DNA from 3 places in the Pseudoalteromonas porphyrae genome. Region 3 is predicted to be linked to each of the others. Evidence: predicted binding sites of a transcription regulator. Region 3 holds the regulator's gene; each other region holds the start of a gene.

Region 1 (5,010 bases), 200 kb from region 3:
ACAGAGAATGTCATTGTTACTGTTGGCTCATCAACACTTAGTGGTGGTAATGCTTCAACGTTGCCAGGGAAACAAACTGTATCAGAGATCTTAAGCTCACCAATACCTGTTACTGTTACGATATTACCTGCGTAAGCTTTATCAGTTTCGATACGCTCAAGGCCAAGGTAGCTTTGTACTGCACCGATTTTACCGTTACGTTTAGAGCCGTCAGCACCAATAATAGTAACTTGTTGGTTAGGAGCAACAGAACCACGTTTGATACGACCTATACCGATTACACCAACATATGAGTTGTAATCAAGTTGAGAGATCTGCATTTGAAAGTCACCTTCAGGATCTGCATCCGGTGGTGATACTTCATCAACGATCATCTTGAACATAGGTTCCATGTTGTCTGATGGCTCGTCTAAATCTAGTGTTGCCCAGCCGTTGATAGCTGAAGCGTAGATTACTTTAAAATCTAACTGTTCGTCAGTTGCGCCAAGGTTGTCGAATAAATCAAAGATTTGATCCATAACCCAATCAGGACGTGCACCTGGCTTATCAATTTTATTGATAACTACGATCGGCTTTAAGCCCTGTGCGAATGCCTTTTGCGTAACGAAACGCGTTTGCGGCATTGGACCTTCTTGAGCATCAACAAGTAGTAATACTGAGTCAGCCATCGAAAGTACGCGTTCAACTTCGCCACCGAAGTCGGCGTGTCCTGGAGTATCAACGATATTGATATGGTAATCGTTCCATGAGATGGCTGTGTTTTTAGCCAAAATGGTAATACCACGTTCTTTCTCAATGTCGTTTGAGTCCATCACGCGCTCTTCGTTACCGCCGCGTGTTTCTAATGTACCTGATTGCTCAAGTAGTTTGTCAACCAGTGTTGTTTTACCGTGGTCAACGTGCGCGATAATCGCTATATTTCTTAACTTTTCGATGCTCATATATTCACTCAGAGAAATTGAATCTCAATGATCCTGCAGGGGCTTTACGCTCTCACCCGCGTTTTCACGAGATGTCCCAGCATTGGATTTAAAAGGGCGCATATTATCCCCTATAAATGACATGGATGAAAGTTTATCCAATATATATTTCAAAACTTTCTTAATAGTTCCAATAAGTATCTGTTTTATATATGACATTTTTATTAATTTAATTTCTGAATTAACTCTTATTTTGTACATTCAATACATTTCATGCCATATTTTGACAGTATTTTATAAGTAAGTTAGTTTTACAGCTGTGTTTATAATTCATACAAGTCGTACCAAATCCCGTTACGCACCAAAATGATCTTTTAACGCTTCATATTGGTGCAACGCAATAGGTAGCATAACGTAGAACTATAATTTTTAAACTTATAAACAAAGACTTATAAATATGGCACAGAAAACGCTTACTATAAACAAAAGCAATTATGCAGCAAAAATAAAACCCAACAGTTGGAGGACACATGTCACAATCGGTTTTAGATTTTATTAAAGAAAATGACGTTAAGTTCGTTGATTTACGCTTTACTGATACAAAAGGTAAAGAGCAACACGTTTCTATTCCTCATCACCAAGTTGATGAAGATTTCTTTGAAGACGGTAAAATGTTTGACGGTTCTTCAATTGCTGGCTGGAAAGGTATTAATGAATCAGACATGGTATTAATGCCTGTTGCTGAATCAGCTAAGCTAGACCCTTTCACAGAAGAAGCGACATTAATCTTACGTTGTGACGTCGTTGAGCCTGCAACATTACAAGGTTATGAGCGCGACCCGCGTTCAGTTGCTAAACGCGCTGAAGAGTATATGCGTTCTACAGGTATTGCTGATACAGTTTTATTTGGCCCTGAGCCTGAGTTTTTCGTATTTGATGATGTTAAATACAAAACGGATATGTCTGGTTCAATGTACAAAATTGATTCTAAGCAAGCTGCTTGGAATTCAGATAAAGAATATGCAGATGGCAACACAGGTCACCGTCCTGGTGTTAAAGGCGGTTACTTCCCAGTTGCTCCAGTTGATGACTTCCAAGATTGGCGTTCAGCTACGTGTCTCGTTCTAGAAGAAATGGGCCAAGTAGTAGAAGCACATCACCACGAAGTAGCAACCGCTGGTCAAAATGAAATCGCGACTCGCTTTAATACGATGGTAATTAAAGCAGATGAAATCCAAGAGATGAAATATGTTATCCATAACATGGCTCATTTATATGGCAAAACTGCGACTTTTATGCCTAAACCAGTTGTTGGTGATAACGGTTCTGGTATGCATTGTCACCAGTCTTTAGCTAAAGACGGTGTTAACTTATTCGCAGGCGACAAGTATGGCGGTCTTTCTGAAGATGCACTTTACTACATCGGCGGTATTATCAAGCATGCTAAAGCAATCAACGCGTTTGCAAATGCGTCGACTAACTCGTACAAGCGTTTAGTACCAGGTTTTGAAGCGCCAGTTATGCTTGCATACTCTGCACGTAACCGTTCTGCATCAATTCGTATTCCAGTGGTTCCGTCTGAAAAAGGTCGTCGTATCGAAGTACGCTTCCCAGATCCAACAGCTAACCCATACCTTGCATTTTCTGCAATGTTAATGGCAGGTCTTGACGGTATCAAAAACAAGATTCACCCTGGCGATGCAATGGATAAAGATTTATACGACTTACCTGCTGAAGAAGCAGCTGAGATCCCAACTGTTGCGGCATCACTTGATGAAGCACTCTGTGCACTTAGCGCAGACCGTGAGTTCTTAACGCAAGGTAACGTATTTACTGATGACTTAATTGATGCTTACATCAAACTTAAGAGTCAGGAAGTTGAAAAGCTTAACATGACAACTCACCCAGTTGAGTTTGAAATGTACTACAGCTGCTAATAACGCTGTAGAGAAAATTATCTAATAGATAATATATATGTGTTCTCAAGGCCCGTTTTACGGGCTTTTTTTATGGTAAATTTGGTCATTATCCACTACAGTTTAATTAGTGCAAAAAATGCAGGACTGTACAGTGAAAAAAACAATTTTATTACTTTTAAGCATGTCTTTAGTTAGTATTAACAGCTACGGCGGTGACAAAAAAATCTACTCGTGGAAAGACAAACACGGCGTACTGGTATTTTCTGACAGCCCTAGAGCAGGAGCCCAAGAAATTAAATTATCAAGCCAAAATTTATCTATGCCCGCTGTTGATATTACCGTGTTAAATGAAGACAAGCCCGCTGCGGTGGTCAACTTTAAAATTGTTATTGCTTCACCCACTAATGAAGAAACTGTCCGTGAAAATACAGGGTCTGTTTACGTTACTAGTAGAATAGTTCCACGCTTTGAGAGCGGTTTTAAAATTCAATTACTCGTTGATGGTGTCGCATTCGCTAAGCCGAGCAACACGGGTACTTTTGCACTTCGTGATGTAAACCGCGGTGAGCACACATTGCAATTGAAACTATTTAACTCCGAAGGTTCTGTGGTCTCGGTTAGTGAAAGCAGCACTTTTTTTATGCATAGGGCATCGTCTTTGTAAGAATAGTGTTTTTTCTACCACGACACATTTCTTGTACGTAACTCTGTGATAAGCTGCTAAATATCATCAACGCACTAAAATGGTGCAACCATGCCCAACAATAATATTTTCCGCCCCGAACTCCTCGCAAGTATTTGGCAAAATCTGACTACGGCCGTTATTTTACTTGATGAACGTTTTACCCTTGTGTACGCCAATGACAGTGCGAGTGAGCTATTAGGCTTAGGCCCTAAACGTATTTTAAAACAATCTTTCGATAGCCTATTTAGTTACCACTCAATTGATTTAAAACGAATAGCGCAATACGCTTTAATTGATGGTGTAGATTGCCACCAGCACAGAGCTGACGTAGTTTTCGTTGATTCTCGCCATGCTAAATTAGCGATTAGTGCACGACGCGTTATGCTGGAAAATGCCTATTATATTTTGCTCGAATGTCGGCAAACGGATGATGAAATCCGCCACGATCAAGCTTCAAATCAAATGCACCAATATCAAGCTGCACGTAACCTAATTAGGGGGCTTGCGCACGAAATAAAAAATCCTTTAGGTGGTATTCGTGGAGCGGCGCAATTATTGCAGTATGAGGTTGATCAGCAAGAACGGGATGAATGCGCTGAGCTAATTATTGAGCAAGCAGATCGCTTGCGAGAACTGGTTGATAGATTACTAGGGCCGAATCAATTACCGCAAAAATCATACGGTAATATTCACCAAACCTTGGAGTCGGTTATCAGGTTAAGTACTCTCGACAACTGTGCCAACATCAGTTTAGAAAAAGATTACGACCCGAGTATACCCGATGTGTTTATTGACCAAGGTAAAATTCAGCAAGTTGTGCTCAATATCGTACGTAATGCGCAGCAAGCATTAGTGAATGGTGGTGTAATCAAAATTAAAACACGCATCAATCAGCGCCAACGACGCCCCGGAAAACCCCCTAAAAAGGCCTTGCAAATACAAATTTCAGACAATGGACCAGGTATCGATCCTAGCATTAAAGAAACGCTATTCTACCCCATGATCACGAATAAAGAAGGTGGTTCTGGCCTAGGCCTTTCGATAGCGCAAACCTTGATCGACCAACACAATGGCTACATCGAGTGTGATAGCTGGCCTGGTCATACAGAATTTAATATATATCTGCCGTTTGTAGATTAAGCGGTTTTGGAGCACCTATGAAAACAGTTTGGCTTGTAGATGATGATGCATCAATTCGTTTCGTACTTGAAAAAGCCCTCACCCGTGCAGGATTTAACGCTGAAAGCTTTTCTAATGCACAAGATGTCCTCACTGCACTTAAATTTAGCCAACCGACTGTGCTTATTTCTGACGTACGTATGCCCGGAATGGACGGTATGGCACTGTTAGAACTAATAGCAGAGCAAAACCCAGGGCTGCCAGTTATTATCATGACCGCGCATTCAGATTTAGATTCAGCAGTCAATGCGTTTCAAAAAGGTGCTTTTGAATACTTAGCCAAACCATTTGATTTAAATGAAGCCGT
Region 2 (5,010 bases), on a different contig from region 3:
AGGCTCTGCGGCAGCATCATCAATAAGGCTATCAATGTCGTCCAAGTCAAAATCAGTGTCGTCTTCATCAACTAACTCGGCTGGTTTTTCAGGCTCCGCGGCAGCATCATCGATTAAGCTGTCAATGTCGTCTAAGTCAAAATCCTCATCGTTATTATTAAGTACATCAAGTTCTGGCTCTTCGTTAACAGAACTTTGTGCATCGATGAGTTCATCTATATCAAAGTCATCATCTTCACTAGCAAGTTCTTCACTGAGCGCAGCAAGGGCATCATCTGATTCTAACTCATCGAGGGAATCATCAATTTCCCCGTTTGCAGGCGCAGAAGAGCTGTCAACGGCATCTTCTGCAAATAAGTCATCTAGGTCTTCTGCACTTAAAATATCCCCGTCACCTTTTTCGGCATCAAGATCCAAGTCGATATCATCGCCTAAACTATCATCGTCTTGTTGGTCAAAATCTTGCTGCATGAAGATATCTAACTCATCATCTTCTTTGACTTCATCATCAAATACAATGTCATCACTTAATAGACCATCGAGTTCGTCTTGATTTAATAGACTGTCGCCATCTTCAAAATCGTCATCAATACTTTCATCATCAATACTGTCATCAAAAATAATGTCATCATCAGGCAGCATATCGCTGTCTAAGTTATCATCGAGTTGGACACTTAAATCATCTTGTACTGGATCAGGAATGATAGGATCTATTGAGGGGCCTAAATCAATATCTTCGTCTGGAACATAACTAGGGCTTTGTGGTAAAAACTCATCGTCGTCAATTACTTCATCTTCTTTATTACGTTTACGTAAAAACATCACCACTGCAAAAACAATTAATAAAGCCGGTATCGTCATTAGTAAAATAAGAACAAACGGATTTGCCAATAACGCGGCAAAATCAAACTCACTCTCCTCTTGTTGCTTTTTTACCTTTTGCTGCTCTATAAACTCATTTTGCTTTGCAATTAACTCTTTTAGTTGCTGCTGAATTTCACTATCTTGTCCTAGCTGATTTCGCACTTTTTCGAGCTCTTTAGAAATACCGGTTAGCTGCTTTTTTAAATTATTATTTTCAACTAAGATCTCTTCAACATTTTCAACTGATGATTTAAATTGCTTTTGCAACTCAACAAGTTGCGTACCTTGCTCGGTTTTTATCGTGTTGATTTCTTGTTTTAATTCTTTTTTTGCTTCATCAACATCAACTTTTCGCGCTTGTGTTACTTTTGTTTTGGAGCTTTCGATATCACTTTGGGTTAATGTTCCGTTTTTCTTTTTATCCCATAAGTCATCATCTTGCTCAGATCGTTGTTTTGCTAATTGAGGACTAATGTTACGAATTTCGCGTAGTGTAGGTATTTTGAGGTACGCGCCATCACGCATATGATTTAGATTTTGATCTAAAAATGAATTGGGGTTTTTCTCATACAATGCCTGCATCACCTGATAAATACTTACTGAGTTATCTGGTCGCACTTTCGCTGCAATACGCCATAACGTATCGGTTGGCTTTATTGGTCCAATTGAACGCCCTTGAACGCCGTAATCAACGCCTTTAGGCCCTTTTAGTTGGGTGCCGTCTTGGGAGTATATTGGTGTTGCCACCAATGCAGACGCTAATAAGAGGAGTGTAGCTAAACCGCGCATGCTGATCCTTTAATGTTTAAATGTTAACGCAGCACCTAAAAAACAGGCGCTTAAACATTGATTATTTCTTGCAGAAATAACTGACATAAATAAAATAGTTAATTCAATTTTCTTGCAAGCTCTATTCCAGTTGCAAACTATAAACCAGTTGCGTCTTTATATCTATCGCAACACTTTGATACTTAATAGCTTAAATTTTATCAGCCGGAAGAGTTTTTATAGTTATTGTTAAGTTTATACGCTTTTAGCCATCATGCGGCAATTATTTGGCAGTTTAAAAATAAAAAAGCGGCAATTTGCCGCTATTTCTACTTATTCTTAAAGATAATTTGCAATAAGCTCTTCAGCTATTTGTACACTATTAGTAGCTGCGCCTTTTCGGGTATTATCGCTAACAACCCACATATTTAAACCATGCGGGTGCGAAATATCTTGACGTAAACGCCCTACATAAACAGTATCATTACCGCTTGCATCTGATACTGGCGTTGGATAATCACCTTCATCTTCAATAAGTTCAAGGCCCGGGGCATCTTTGAGTAACTGCTTAACATGTTCAAAATCATATGGCATACGTGTTTCAATGTTTATCGCTTCAGAATGACCAAAAAACACAGGTACTCGCACACATGTTGGGTTTACTGCAATAGTAGTGTCACCCAATATTTTATGGGTTTCATTAACCATTTTCATTTCTTCGCGCGTATAGCCGTTATCTTCAAACACATCAATTTGTGGGATTACATTGAATGCCATCTGCTTTGGAAATACTTGGCTATCAACTGGGCGCGCATTCATTAGATTTGCAGTTTGTTTTGCAAGCTCATCAACGGCTTCTTTGCCAGCACCCGATACTGCTTGATAGGTCGATACATTAATACGGTCAATACCGTACGCATCGTATATCGGCTTTAATGCCACCATCATTTGAATCGTTGAGCAGTTAGGATTGGCAATAATATTGCGGTTTCTGAAATCAGCCAAACTTGCAGCATTAACTTCAGGCACAATCAATGGTACTTCAAAGTCATTTCTAAAATGTGATGTGTTATCAATAACTATACAGCCCGCATCAGCTGCAATCGGTGCATATTTTTCTGACACACTGCCACCAGCTGAAAACAAGCCAATATGCGCTTGACTAAAGTCAAAACCTTCAACATCTTGCACTTCGATAGTTTCACCACGAAACTTAATATCTTCACCGGCACTGCGGCTGCTTGCCAATAAAAATAATTGATCAACAGGAAACTTACGATCTTCTAACGTTTCAATAATTTGGCGGCCAACAAGACCTGTAGCACCAAGTACGGCAACATTATATTTTTGTGACATGTGTATTCCTCTATTAACAACCGCCCTTATGGCCATTGTCTAAATTATATTAAGTTAAACCCGAGCGCCGCTAGTGCATCTGCATGCTGATTTGCGCCTGTGATATTTAGCGTGCTGAATTCACGCCTAATTGGATAGTTTTTTCTAAGGCTATCAAAACCTTGATTTACCAAATCTCGTCGTAAAATACCGTCATCTCGGCGCACATCATAGATAAGATGAATAAGTTGACCAAGATCAGGTATATCAAATGTTTCCTGCAGGTTAATATCCGTAATACTTGGTACAGGTAAAAAATCAGCTAAGGATTTCTTCGCTTCGACCTTTTCAAGTTCACATAGCTTTTGATACAGCATTTGTGTACCACGTGCTTTACCTTCAAGTGTGTGCCCTGCAATATGCACACTTGCCAATCGTGTATATTCAAGAAGCTCAGTTAATATTGTGGGTTCGTTTTCCCATACGTCAATAACTAAATCAAGTTGTGCACCATCTTGCATTACCTCAAGCAAGGCTTGACTATCAATAACGTCGCCTCTGCTAGCATTGATGATAATAGTACCGGCTTTGAGCGCTAACAAACGTGCTTTATTCAGCAAATGCAACGTGCTGTGTTTGCCTGTTTTTATCAAAGGAACATGAAATGTTACGATGTCAGATTGAGTTAGTAGCAACTCTAGATCTTGATGTTCATCAAGCTGCCCGGCTTCATATTTAGGTGGATCGCACACTAATACGGTGACATTTAGCGCTTTTAACTTTTCACGCAAACAACTACCTATGCTTCCAACCCCAACAATACCAATTGTCTTGCCTTCAATACTACTTGCATTTTCTTGGCACAAAGCAAAAATACTACTAATTACATATTCAGCAACTGCTATTGCATTACACCCAGGCGCACTTGTAAATGCGATATTACGATCTTTTAAAAGTGCGGTGTCTATATGATCGATACCAATGGTTGCAGTACCTACAAACTTCAATTTATTTGCACTGTGAAGCAATGCGCTATTAACCTGCGTAACTGAACGCGTAAGTAATACATCAACATCGATTAACTGTTCACTTTGTAAAGTACGCCCATCGAAACGCGTTACTTCACCAAAATCAGCAAAGTATTGCTCAACAAGTGGCATATTTTGATCAGCAAGTATTTTCATTAACAAATCCTGTTGGCACGAAGAGCCGCCATTGTAACGAACATAGCCGGCTTTGAAAACGAAAAAGCCGAGCAAGTTGCTCGGCTTCTAAACTAACTAACTTTTGACTAATTAGCCTTTATATTTACTCATCACTAGCGTGGCGTTAGTGCCACCAAAACCAAAGCTGTTAGACATAACAGTATTTAGCTCAACGTCTTTACGCTCAGTGATAATGTTTAAGCCAGCAGCTTGTTCATCAAGTTCATCAATATTGATTGAAGGTGCAACAAAACTGTGCTCTAACATCAGTAGAGAGAAAATAGCTTCATGCACACCAGCAGCGCCCAGTGCATGCCCGGTCATTGCTTTAGTTGCACTGATCATTGGTGAATTACCACCGAATACTTCTTGAATTGCACCTAATTCTTTCACATCACCTACAGGTGTCGATGTACCATGAGTGTTTAGGTAATCAATGCTATCTACATCTTGCATTGCTTGACGCATACAACGTGCCGCACCTTCACCTGATGGAGCAACCATGTCATAGCCATCAGATGTTGCGCCGTAACCAACAATCTCAGCATAAATATGTGCGCCACGAGCAAGTGCATGTTCTAACTCTTCAACAACAACAATACCGCCACCGCCAGATATAACAAAACCATCGCGGTTTGCATCATATGTGCGTGACGCTTTTTCAGGCGTTTCGTTATATTTAGTAGAAAGTGCGCCCATTGCGTCAAATTCCATTGCTAGCGTCCAATGTAACTCTTCACCGCCACCTGCAAAAACAACATCTTGCTTGCCTAATTGGATTTGCTCTACGGCATTACCAATACAGTGTGCAGAGGTTGCACATGCTGAGCTGATTGAG
Region 3 (5,010 bases):
GAACAACAAACCATGAGTTCAGAACAGCCTGTTGAATTAATCGGACCAAATTTAAAGACCACCGGACGCGGCCTTAGAGCCGACTTAAAAGCCGAAGTGGTAGAACTTATTAACCATACGCGAACCATATATTATGACCAATAAATTTGCTCACTTACTTGTAATACCTAGCTTGTTCATTGCCCTTTCAAGCTTTGCTGAAGGTACTCTTCCACTTGCAGACCAAGTATCGATAAGCGCTGATAAACAGCTTGCACAGCTGAAAAAAAATGTCGGTATTTTTGAAAAAAACGTAGAGATAATCCATGGTAATCGTCGTATCACAGCTGATCACCTAGAAGTGCACAAACGTGAAGATTTAGGTGATAATAAGCAGCTGCTTGTTGCCACTGGAAGCCCTGCATACTTTGAAGAAAAACAAACAGATGGCACAATTATGAGCGCCAGCGCCAATGAGGTTCGTTACGATGTTGATAAACGCTATTTAACTTTAATCGGTAACGCCCAAGTCACTCAAGCAGGTCAAAAGATTAATGCCAAAAGTATTACATACGACATGGACCAACAATTAATTAGCGCTGAAAAAGATGAAAATTCAGACGAACGAGTGCATACAATATTAGTCCCAGTAAACACTAAAAAAGATAACGAAAAAGGTCAGCCATGAGCACATTAAAAGCTGAGTTTTTAGCAAAAAGTTATAAAGGCCGCCAAGTCGTAAAAAATGTAGGCTTAGAAGTCAGCGCTGGTAGCATTGTTGGCTTACTTGGCCCTAATGGCGCAGGCAAAACCACCACTTTTTACATGATTGTAGGATTAGTGCCAAGCGACAAAGGTAAAATAAGCATAGATGATAACGACATCACCTTATTGCCAATGCACAGCCGTGCACGTTTAGGGATTGGCTATTTACCGCAAGAATCTTCGATATTTCGCAAACTGACCGTTTACCAAAACCTGATGGCGATACTCGAAACCCGTAAAGAGCTAAATAAACAAGCTCGTGAAGAAGCGCTTGATGGCTTACTTGATGAATTTAGCATTCAGCACATCCGCGATAGTCAAGGTATGGCATTATCTGGTGGTGAACGCCGTCGCGTTGAAATTGCTCGCGCTTTAGCCGCAAACCCTAAATTTATTCTGTTAGATGAGCCTTTTGCTGGCGTTGATCCTATTTCGGTGTTAGATATAAAGAAGATTATTGAACATCTTAAAAACCGTGGGATAGGCGTACTTATTACCGACCACAATGTACGAGAAACCCTTGATGTTTGTGAAAAAGCCTACATAGTTTCTCATGGGGAGTTAATTGCATCAGGCACTCCTGAGCATGTACTTGCCGACCAAACAGTCCGCGACGTTTATTTGGGTGAGCAATTTAGGCTATAAAGCCACGCCCGGCTAAGGTTCTGCTAGACTTAATTATGACAACAATAAAAGGATTGTTAGAGATACATGAGGCAATCACTCCAGCTGCGCATGGGCCAGCAACTTACAATGACACCACAGCTACAACAAGCTATTCGTTTGTTACAGTTGAGCACATTAGATCTTCAACAAGAGATCCAAGAAGCACTAGATAGCAATCCATTACTTGAGGTCGATGAAAATGACTTTGGTGATGAATCAGGTGGTAAGAACGAACAAAAACAAGATACTGATGATCAAACTGTCAGTGCCTCAGCTGATGACACGCCAAGTGAATACGAACAAGAAAGCAGTGAAGCGCTAGCAAAAGATACCGTAAGCGACGAAATGGCGATGGATGTTACATGGGATGAATACATGAGCGCCGCACCAAGCTCTTCATCAGGGCCAATGCCTGAAGATGAATCTATTTATCAAGGCGCTTCATCTGAAACCCTCCACGATCACCTTATGTGGCAACTACAGCTGACTCATTTTAGTCCGACTGACGAAGCTATCGCGATAGCCATTGTCGAAGCGGTTGATGACTCAGGTATTCTTACACTAAGCTGTGAAGACATTGCTGAAAGCCTAAACAAAGGTAATAACGAAGAAGAAATTGAACTTGATGAAGTTCAAGCGGTATTAAAGCGTATTCAGTTATTTGATCCGGTCGGTATTGCTGCACGCAGCCTACCTGAATGTTTATGTATTCAGCTAAATCAATTTGATCCTGCAACGCCTTGGATTGCCGAAACAAAAATGATTTTAACTGATCATATCGATTTATTAGCTAGTCGCGACTATCGTACTTTGATGAAAAAGACTAAGCTAAAGGAAGATGAACTAAAAGAAGTAATGACACTCATCCACAGCCTTAATCCAAAGCCTGCGGATACCATAGTTCGAGAAGAGTCAGAGTACGTTATTCCCGACGTGTCAGTGAAAAAAATTAAAGGCCGCTGGGTGGTAGAGCTCAACCCAGATAGCATGCCAAAAATTAGAGTTAACAGCCAATATGCGGCGATGTCGCGCTCAGTAAAATCGAGCACTGACAGCCAATTTATTCGCTCTCATTTACAAGAAGCTAAATGGTTTATAAAAAGCCTAGAAAGTCGTAATGACACATTACTCAAAGTAACTAACTGCATTGTTAAACAGCAGCAAGGTTTTTTTGAGCATGGCCCCGAGGCTATGCGACCTATGGTATTAAACGATGTTGCTGAAATGGTTGAAATGCATGAATCAACAATCTCCCGGGTAACAACCCAGAAGTACATGCATACACCACGTGGTATTTTTGAGTTAAAGTATTTTTTCTCAAGCCATGTCAGTACCGAAAATGGCGGAGAATGCTCATCGACAGCAATTCGTGCACTCATAAAAAAATTGATTGCAGCAGAAAACTCAGCTAAACCATTGAGTGATAGTAAAATTGCAGATATATTGGCAGAGCAAGGTATCAAAGTAGCTAGACGAACAATAGCAAAGTACCGTGAATCGCTAGCTATTCCACCGTCAAATCAACGTAAAAGCTTGATTTAAGGCGTAAAACCACAAGAAGGAAAATGCTTATGCAACTAAATTTAACTGGTCGTCACGTAGAAATTACTGATTCATTAAGAGACTATGTAAACAATAAGTTTGCGAAGCTTGAGAGGCATTTTGATCACATCAACAATGTCCATGTTATTCTTGACGTAGAAAAGCTCAACCAAAAAGCAGAAGCAACATTACATGTCAGTGGCGCAGAGCTATTTGCCTCAACGCAGCACCAGGACATGTATGCCGCGATTGACGGGCTCATCGATAAACTCGACCGTCAAGTTATCAAACACAAAGAGAAGCACGCTCGACACTAACACTATGAAACTAAGTTCACTTACTTGTCAGGACTGCAGTAAAGCTGCGGTCCTTTTTAATAGCAAAAAACGTATCCTCGAATTTATCAGCCAATTGGCTCATGAACGGCTTCCTCACTTATCACAACAAGACATATTGAGTGCTCTATTAAATAGAGAAAAATTAGGTAGTACAGGTATTGGCCGTGGTATCGCGATCCCGCATGGTCGCATGAGTGGCGCACAAGAACCACTCGCTTTAATTTTAGTAAGCGAACAACCAATCAATTTTGATGCCATTGATAATCGCCCCGTCGATATTTTTGTTGCACTCATCGTACCTGACGGTGACAGTGAACTTCATTTAAAGACGTTGGCTACAATTGCTGATAAACTCAACGACAAAGAGTTTTGTAAACAAATACGTAGCGCAAAAACAGACCAAGATCTATATCAAGTAATTGTTGAACAGTCGTAGTTAAAAGAAGGAGAGTTTACATGGAATTAATTATCATCAGTGGGCGCTCAGGGTCAGGTAAATCTGTCGCTTTGCGTGTATTAGAAGACCTTGGCTATTATTGTGTTGATAATATCCCTGTAAACTTATTACCGTCGTTAGTGCGTAGTGTATCTGATAACTACGATAAGATTGCCGTCAGTATTGATGTGCGTAACTTACCCAAAGAACAGCAAGAGTTTAATGATATCCTTGAGTATCTTCCGGGGTTTGCAAACCCAACTCTATTTTATCTAGACAGTGACGACCAAACGCTCATTAAGCGCTTTTCTGAAACACGCCGTTTACACCCACTTTCTTTAGATTCATTGCCACTTGATTTAGCCATTAAACAAGAAAAAGTGCTATTAGATGTACTCATTACCCGCGCCGACTTTATTCTTGATACAACCGATTTAAGTGTCCACCAGCTGGCTGAATCAATTCGCGAAAAAATCTTAGGAAAAAAAGATAAAAAACTGATCATTACATTTGAGTCATTTGGTTTTAAGCATGGCATTCCTAAGGGAGCTGATTATGTATTTGATGCGCGCTTTTTACCAAACCCACACTGGGAACCTGAATTAAAGCCACTAACAGGGCTTGATCAACCGGTAAAAGATTATTTAGCGAGTCACAGCATAGTGCAAAAATTCACATGGCAAATTCAAACTTTTATGCAAACATGGTTACCACACCTTGAACGCAATAATCGTAGCTACTTAACAATTGCAATCGGCTGTACCGGTGGACAACATCGTTCAGTGTATTTAGCACAAACCATTGGCGAAAGCTTTGCAATGAGCCATAGTAATGTGAAGATTCGCCATCGCGAACAAGAATAAACAAAGAGAAACCAATGCGTTTAGAAGATACATTTTTAATAGAAAATAAGCTTGGTTTACACGCCCGTGCAGCCAGTGTATTAGCGCAACTAGCCGTGCAGTTCGATGCCAGTATTACGCTTCATCAAGATAACAAAGAAGCCGCTGGAGATAGCGTATTAGGCTTAATGTTACTTGAAAGTAGCCAAGGAAAAGAAGTAAAAGTAGTGTGCGAAGGCCCCGATGCAGAACCCGCACTAGCGGCAATAGGACAACTTATTGCACAGAAATTTAACGAGCAAGAATAGCTCGTAGTATCGCTTTACAAATTGCGATAAACTGAATAAGCATGTTGGTTATAACAATCAGCCTGCTTAATTATCGAAGTCTACCCTACCCTAAAAGTGTATTAATTATTTAAGGACGCCAATGCCTGAAGCTT

The links. The regulator sigma-54, encoded in region 3, starts transcription at its own class of promoters, with help from an activator protein. The targets are predictions, from matches to a motif close to GTTGGCACGNNNNTNGNNT.
Region 1: glnA (glutamate--ammonia ligase) is a predicted target of sigma-54. The motif match lies at 1,377-1,395, and genes of this name have one in related genera.
Region 2: ADS77_RS14060 (FimV/HubP family polar landmark protein) is a predicted target of sigma-54. The motif match lies at 1,755-1,773, and genes of this name have one in related genera.

What each region holds. Positions count from the first base shown of each region.
Region 1 is NZ_LHPH01000002.1:275,123-280,132, forward strand. It holds gene typA (translational GTPase TypA) at 1-941, opposite strand, end outside; gene glnA (glutamate--ammonia ligase) at 1,451-2,857, shown strand; gene ADS77_RS03125 (DUF4124 domain-containing protein) at 2,991-3,503, shown strand; gene glnL (nitrogen regulation protein NR(II)) at 3,594-4,664, shown strand; gene ntrC (nitrogen regulation protein NR(I)) at 4,682-5,010, shown strand, end outside.
Region 2 is NZ_LHPH01000016.1:77,083-82,092, forward strand. It holds gene ADS77_RS14060 (FimV/HubP family polar landmark protein) at 1-1,653, opposite strand, end outside; gene ADS77_RS14065 (aspartate-semialdehyde dehydrogenase) at 1,972-2,988, opposite strand; gene ADS77_RS14070 (4-phosphoerythronate dehydrogenase) at 3,033-4,151, opposite strand; gene fabB (beta-ketoacyl-ACP synthase I) at 4,263-5,010, opposite strand, start outside.
Region 3 is NZ_LHPH01000002.1:76,862-81,871, forward strand. It holds gene lptC (LPS export ABC transporter periplasmic protein LptC) at 1-144, shown strand, start outside; gene lptA (lipopolysaccharide transport periplasmic protein LptA) at 134-667, shown strand; gene lptB (LPS export ABC transporter ATP-binding protein) at 664-1,389, shown strand; gene ADS77_RS02235 (RNA polymerase factor sigma-54) at 1,456-2,952, shown strand; gene hpf (ribosome hibernation promoting factor) at 2,982-3,269, shown strand; gene ADS77_RS02245 (PTS sugar transporter subunit IIA) at 3,274-3,726, shown strand; gene rapZ (RNase adapter RapZ) at 3,747-4,589, shown strand; gene ADS77_RS02255 (HPr family phosphocarrier protein) at 4,604-4,876, shown strand; gene mgtE (magnesium transporter) at 4,998-5,010, shown strand, end outside.